3 regions of the Pantoea sp. SGAir0215 genome follow, and region 2 is predicted to be linked to each of the others. Evidence: predicted binding sites of a transcription regulator. Region 2 holds the regulator's gene; each other region holds the start of a gene.
What was found. Region 2 encodes CRP, which controls carbon source genes, mostly activating them, when cyclic AMP is high. Its sites were predicted from a motif close to ATGTGANNNNNNTCACAT; they were not measured.
Positions count from the first base shown of each region.

Region 1: the regulator CRP is predicted to act here: its motif matches at 1,022-1,039, upstream of garD (galactarate dehydratase).
Region 3: the regulator CRP is predicted to act here: its motif matches at 819-836, upstream of pth (aminoacyl-tRNA hydrolase).

Region 1 is NZ_CP028031.1:4,089,666-4,091,937, reverse strand. Features, by position in the region: gene garD (galactarate dehydratase) at 1-843, opposite strand, end outside; gene C1N64_RS19085 (MFS transporter) at 1,354-2,272, shown strand, end outside.
Region 2 is NZ_CP028031.1:255,032-257,303, forward strand. Features, by position in the region: gene C1N64_RS01380 (phosphoribulokinase) at 1-470, shown strand, start outside; gene C1N64_RS01385 (OsmC family protein) at 500-904, opposite strand; gene crp (cAMP-activated global transcriptional regulator CRP) at 1,207-1,839, shown strand; gene C1N64_RS01395 (YccS/YhfK family putative transporter) at 1,898-2,272, shown strand, end outside.
Region 3 is NZ_CP028031.1:2,406,334-2,408,605, reverse strand. Features, by position in the region: gene C1N64_RS11315 (GGDEF domain-containing protein) at 1-461, shown strand, start outside; gene ychH (stress-induced protein YchH) at 462-737, opposite strand; gene pth (aminoacyl-tRNA hydrolase) at 996-1,583, shown strand; gene ychF (redox-regulated ATPase YchF) at 1,691-2,272, shown strand, end outside.

The sequences.
Region 1 (2,272 bases), 650 kb from region 2:
GCCAACCACCAGTTCAGAGGCCGGGCAGGTTTCGCGCTGGCGTTGATTAAGGCGGCTCAGGTGACGCTCTGCGACCTGCAAAATGTCATCCACCATGGCACCGAAGCCCACCCGGCTCTCGTCCTGCAAACGCACAATATCCGCATCGTCCAGCGAGATGGGCTGTACGTCAGGCGTGCCGGTCAGCAGGCGTTCGGGTTGTAACTTTTCGCATCCCAGACTGACCACCATGATTTCGCCGCCGAAATTGGCATTCAGGGCCAGATTATGAACGGTTCGGATCGGGATCACCGCCGCGGGGGCATTGATCGCCACGCCACAGCCATAAAGATGATTCAGCGCCACCACGCCATCAACGTTGGGATAGCGGGGCAGTAAATCACGCTCAATGATTTGCACCACATAATCCACCACGCCCGCGACGCAGTGCACGCTGGTGGTGATCCCCAACAGATTACGGGTGCCCACGCTGCCGTCGGCGTTGCGATAGCCCTCAAAGGTATAACCGTCCAGCGGCGGTAACGCCGGCGGCACATTATTCGCTAAAGGTAAATGCGCTAAGTCCGGGGCGTCCGGCAGAGCAATTAGCGATTCGTCGATCCAGCTCCCCTGGGCGATATCACGCATGGCCAGCCCAATCACCTCGCCATAGCGCAATATGGGCTGCCCACCAGGAATAGCCTGCAGCGCCACCTTGTGTCCCTGGGGAATATGCTCGGTCAGAGTTAAGCCATCACGAAACGTGGTACCGGCAGGCAGTCCCTGGCTGTTAACCACAATGGCCACGTTATCGTTTTCATGAACTTTGATATAGAGCGGTTGTTCGTTTGACAGGGGGATCATCGCTCACCTTCCAGTGCGTCGCGCCTTATTTCTGTGGCGCATTCATTATAAGAAGTCAGATGTCACAGGTTCAGTATTTGCCACCGTCAGTATAAAGAGGGGTTCTCACCTGCACATTGTGCAATTGACCTACATTCAGCCTTCAGAGACGGCCGTTTTCATGTCTTTGTACCAAATCAAGTGAAGATTCTCACAAAGCCGGCGATCGTCGGGCGTAGGAACTGGCTTTGGGTGAGGAATACCAAAATACGTGAAATGCGCCGCAGTGTTTTATGCAATAGCCCAAAAAAGCACGATTCCTTCTCCTTATTCCAGGGAGATATTCCAATGTCACCGTGAAACCCACTTCTTATACTGATTTCCGTTTCCCCGGTCAGGTTATCTGTCACGCCGCGTGAGCAATTTGCCAATAAAAAAATCGCCGTGTTTAACCTACATCTCTCTGATACCCAACGCGATGTGTATGCAGTCAGAGCGAATGTCACTTTCGCTATTTTTCAGGAGTGCATCATGAGTAGTTTTCACCAGACGTCAGAGGCGGTCCAGAAACGGACAAATGCACGCTACTGGATTGTGGTCATGTTGTTTATTGTGACCTCATTCAACTACGGCGACCGGGCGACGTTATCCATCGCTGGCTCCGCGATGGCAAAGGATATTGGCCTCGATCCCGTGGGCATGGGTTACATCTTCTCGGCGTTTTCGTGGGCCTATGTTATTGGACAAATCCCCGGCGGCTGGCTGTTGGATCGCTTTGGGTCCAAACGCGTCTATTTCTGGAGCATCTTCCTCTGGTCGTTATTTACCTTGCTGCAAGGTTTCGTGGACCTGTTCAGTGGTTACACCATCGTTATGGCGCTGTTTATGCTGCGCTTTATGGTGGGGCTGGCAGAAGCACCTTCATTTCCGGGTAACAGCCGGATTGTGGCCGCCTGGTTTCCGGCTCAGGAGCGCGGTACCGCCGTGGCCATTTTCAATTCTGCCCAGTATTTTGCGACCGTGATTTTCGCACCCATCATGGGCTGGCTAACCTCCGCAGTCGGTTGGGCTCATGTCTTCTGGTTCATGGGGGGACTGGGCATCATCCTGAGCCTTATCTGGCTCAAAGTGATTCACGATCCCAGCGATCATCCTGGCGTTAATCAGGCGGAACGGGAATACATGGAGCAGGGCGGTGCACTGATCAACATGGATCAGAAAAGCGAAAAGCAAAACGTCAGCTTCCGTGACAAGCGGTTCCAGATCAAACAGCTGCTGCAGTCACGCATGATGATCGGTATCTATATTGGCCAGTACTGCATCAACGCACTGACCTATTTCTTTATCACCTGGTTTCCGGTTTATCTGGTTCAGGCGCGCGGAATGTCGATTCTTAAAGCCGGTTTTGTTGCCTCCGTACCGGCACTGTGCGGCTTTATTGGCGGCGTGC
Region 2 (2,272 bases):
GCGGCGTGGTGACTGCACAACACAATGTGGCGGAAAAAGTCGATTTGCTGGTCGGCGTCGTGCCCATCGTCAACCTGGAGTGGATTCAGAAACTGGTGCGCGATACCAGCGAGCGTGGCCATTCACGCGAAGCGGTGATGGATTCGGTAGTGCGTTCCATGGAAGATTACATCAATTTCATTACGCCGCAGTTTTCACGAACCCATATTAACTTTCAGCGCGTCCCCACGGTGGATACCTCTAATCCCTTTGCCGCGCGCACCATCCCTTCGCTGGATGAAAGCTTTGTGGTTATCCACTTTCAGGGGCTGGAAGACATTGATTTTCCCTATCTGCTGGCCATGCTGCAGGGATCGTTTATTTCCAATATCAACACGTTGGTGGTACCCGGCGGCAAAATGGGACTGGCGATGGAGTTAATTATGGCGCCGTTAGTAAAACGGCTCATGGAAGGGAAACGGATTGAATAACCACAGAGGCCAGCCTGGCCTCTGTGAGATTACAGCGCAATCACTTCGTAGCTGTGGGTAATGTTGACGCCTTTGCCTAACATGATGGCGACAGAGCAATATTTTTCCGCGGACAGATCGACAGCGCGTGCCACGGCTTTATCCGAAAGTGCGTTGCCGCTGACGATAAAATGCAGATTGATATGGGTAAAGATGCGGGGGGCTTCTTCCCGACGTTCAGACGATAGTTTCACTTCGCAATCAACCACATCGTTGCGGCCTTTTTGCAAAATTGACACAACGTCAATGGCGCTGCATCCCCCTGCCGCCATCAGCACCATCTCCATAGGGCTCGGCGCTTTATCGCCAGAATTGCCATCCATCAGTACCTGATGGCCGGACGATGATTCCCCCAGGAATGTTAACCCTTCAACCCATTTGACGCGTGCCTGCATAATTTTGACCTCAGAATACCCTGTTTTGGCTCAGCGTACGCTTTTGCCTGGGAAACAGCAATCCAGAGAAAACGCCATCTTGCTGAAGCGAGACAACACAAGACAGTCGACGTAAGCTGTGCTACAAACAGAGCTGAAAATATTTTTCGTCATCCGAAGACGAAGCCGGGAAGAATGATGCGCACTGCGCCGAATGCAGCCCGAATAATTTCCTGAATGGAAAGACGCTTAACGCTTACATCGCCTGGCAGGGAAACAGAGCCCTGTATTTTGGGCACGATTACAACAGAGGATAATAGCGAATGGTTCTCGGCAAACCGCAAACAGACCCTACACTTGAATGGTTCCTGTCCCATTGCCATATTCACAAGTATCCATCCAAAAGTACGCTCATTCATCAAGGTGAAAAGGCGGAAACGCTTTACTACATCGTTAAAGGTTCCGTTGCGGTACTGATTAAGGATGAAGAAGGCAAGGAGATGATTCTGTCCTATCTGAATCAGGGCGACTTTATTGGTGAGCTTGGCCTGTTCGAAGAAGGTCAGGAGCGCAGCGCCTGGGTACGTGCGAAAACCGCGTGCGAAGTGGCAGAGATTTCCTACAAAAAATTCCGTCAGCTGATTCAGGTGAATCCGGACATCCTCATGCGCCTCTCCTCGCAAATGGCGCGCCGTCTGCAGGTCACATCGGAAAAAGTGGGCAACCTCGCGTTCCTTGATGTCACCGGTCGCATTGCGCAGACGTTGCTCAACCTGGCGAAACAGCCGGATGCCATGACGCATCCTGACGGCATGCAAATCAAAATTACGCGTCAGGAAATTGGCCAAATCGTGGGATGTTCACGTGAAACCGTGGGACGTATTTTGAAGATGCTGGAAGACCAGAATCTGATCTCCGCACACGGCAAAACAATTGTTGTTTACGGCACGCGCTAAGCTTTATTCTTCACGGCATAATGGCAACGTTATGCCGTGAATTATTTGCGTTGAGCCGATGTGGCGAAGAATAATTTATCACCCTGAAGTTAACTATGCCCTGCGCCAGACACTGGTGTTGTGTCTCCCCGTCGCGCTCGGCTGGCTGTTTGGCGATCTGCAAAAAGGATTGCTATTCTCATTGGTGCCTGCCTGCTGCAATATTGCCGGTCTGGATACGCCCCACAAACGTTTCTTTAAACGCCTGATTGTCGGCGGCAGCCTGTTTGCCCTGGGTAGCTTACTGATGCAGTGGCTTCTGTTTAAAGACGTGCCCTTACCGCTTATTCTTTTCGCCCTGCCTTTGCTGCTGGGCGTGACAGGTGAAATCAGCCCACTGCACGCACGGTTACTCCCTGCCACACTGATCGCAGCGATATTTACCACCAGCCTG
Region 3 (2,272 bases), 2.2 Mb from region 2:
ACCGTCGTGCGCTGTTTACCGGGGCCGAGGTGATGATTAAAGCCTGTCAGAAGCAGAATAAAGCGCTGACGGTGGTGTTATTCGATCTGGACCATTTTAAAGGCATTAATGACCGCTACGGGCATCATCAGGGCGACCAGGTTCTGATTGATTTCAGTCACCGTGTGTCCGGCATGCTGCCTGAAGGGGCGCGCTTTGCGCGACTGGGCGGCGAAGAATTTGCCGCCCTTCTGCCGATGATGTCAGCACAGGCTAACGTCTGGTGCGAGCAGGTGCGCCAGGCGATCCACCTTTCCCGACCGGGGCAGATTCCCTATTCCGTCAGCATTGGCTTCTCTACCGCCGACAATCGCCACATTGATTTTGGCGAACTGATGGCGCTGGCTGACAAAGCGCTCTATCAGGCAAAAGCCAAAGGCAGAAACCGAACCCAATCCTGCCTGACGTTGCCGGGAACGTGATTATGACGAGTGATGGCTGCGGCGGCAGCGTTTATCGCCATAATGCCGCTCCCAGTAATAGCGATCTTCGACTTTCTCACGACCGCTAATGCAGGCACCGGCCAGCCATAACAGTGCGCCAAAGAAAATCCCAAACATCGCGCCCTGCGCCAGTATCTGCGGCAGATTTAAAGAGGGAAGTTGGTTGATAATCGAAAAACCAACGCCGAGTACCATGGTCACTAAGCCCAGTGCCATTAAGGCATTTCCTGCCATACGTGAGTGATGACGTTTCATCTTTCACCTCCTGACGGTGCGGTCCGATGAGCGCACACAATGTTAACCTGTCAGTAGTTTAGGCAATGACAGCAGGCTAATTTGTGCACTTCGTCACACTCAGAGCAGGATAAGTGTGACCAAAGCATAATTACAGCTTATTGATTTAGATGGAAAACAATTAATCACCGACACTAATAATTCGTGGCTCACACTTTGTGATCCGCAGCCTGGCACAGTAAACTACTGCCCTTTGGTGATAACAGCAGGATATCCCTTGTGAGCAGCATTAAACTGATTGTCGGCCTGGCGAATCCCGGTGCGGAATATGCCGCCACGCGCCATAACGCGGGTGCGTGGTATCTGGATTTGCTGGCTGAGCGGCACAATCAGTCGTTAAAAGAAGAAGCCAAATTTTTCGGTTATACGGCGCGACTGGCGCTGGCGGGCGAAGATGTCCGACTGCTGGTGCCCACCACCTTTATGAACCTCAGCGGCAAAGCGGTCGCGGCGATGGCGACCTTCTACCGTATTGCGCCCGAAGAAATTTTAGTGGCGCACGATGAACTCGATCTGCCACCGGGCATTGCGAAATTCAAACAAGGCGGCGGTCACGGCGGTCATAACGGCCTGAAAGACATCATCAGCAAGCTGGGCAATAATAATAACTTTCATCGTCTGCGCATCGGTATCGGCCATCCCGGTGACCGCAACAAAGTGACCGGATTTGTGTTAGGCAAACCGCCCGCCAGCGAGCAAAAGCTGATCGATGACGCCATTGATGAAGCAGCGCGCTGCACCGAACTGTGGTTGAAGGAAGATCGCATTAAGGCAATGAACCGCCTGCATGCCTTTAAGCCTGTCTAATCGCCCCGATTGTCGCGAATCTGTGTATAATGCGCGAAAATTATCTTACGTTTCCGGCGGCGCCTGCGTTCAGGCGTTGCCCATCCAGCTATAAAGGGTATTAAACCATGGGATTCAAATGCGGTATCGTGGGCCTGCCAAATGTCGGTAAATCCACTCTGTTTAACGCGCTGACAAAAGCGGGTATTGAAGCGGCGAACTTCCCCTTCTGCACCATTGAACCCAACACGGGCGTTGTACCTATGCCTGACCTGCGTCTGGATCAGCTGTCCGAGATCGTCAAGCCACAGCGCGTGGTTCCGACTACCATGGAATTCGTCGATATCGCCGGTCTGGTAAAAGGTGCATCAAAAGGTGAAGGCCTGGGCAACCAGTTCCTGACCAATATCCGTGAAACCGAAGCGATCGGCCACGTGGTTCGCTGCTTTGAAAACGACAATATTATCCACGTGAATAATAAAGTCGATCCGGCTGATGATATCGAAACCATCAACACCGAGCTGGCGCTGGCGGATCTGGACACCTGTGAACGTGCACTGCAGCGCGTGCAGAAAAAAGCCAAAGGCGGCGATAAAGACGCGAAAGCGGAACAGGCGGCGCTGGAGAAATGTCTGCCTCATCTGGAAAACGCGGGCATGCTGCGCGCGCTGGATCTGACCGATGAGGACAAAGCCGCTCTGCGCTATCTG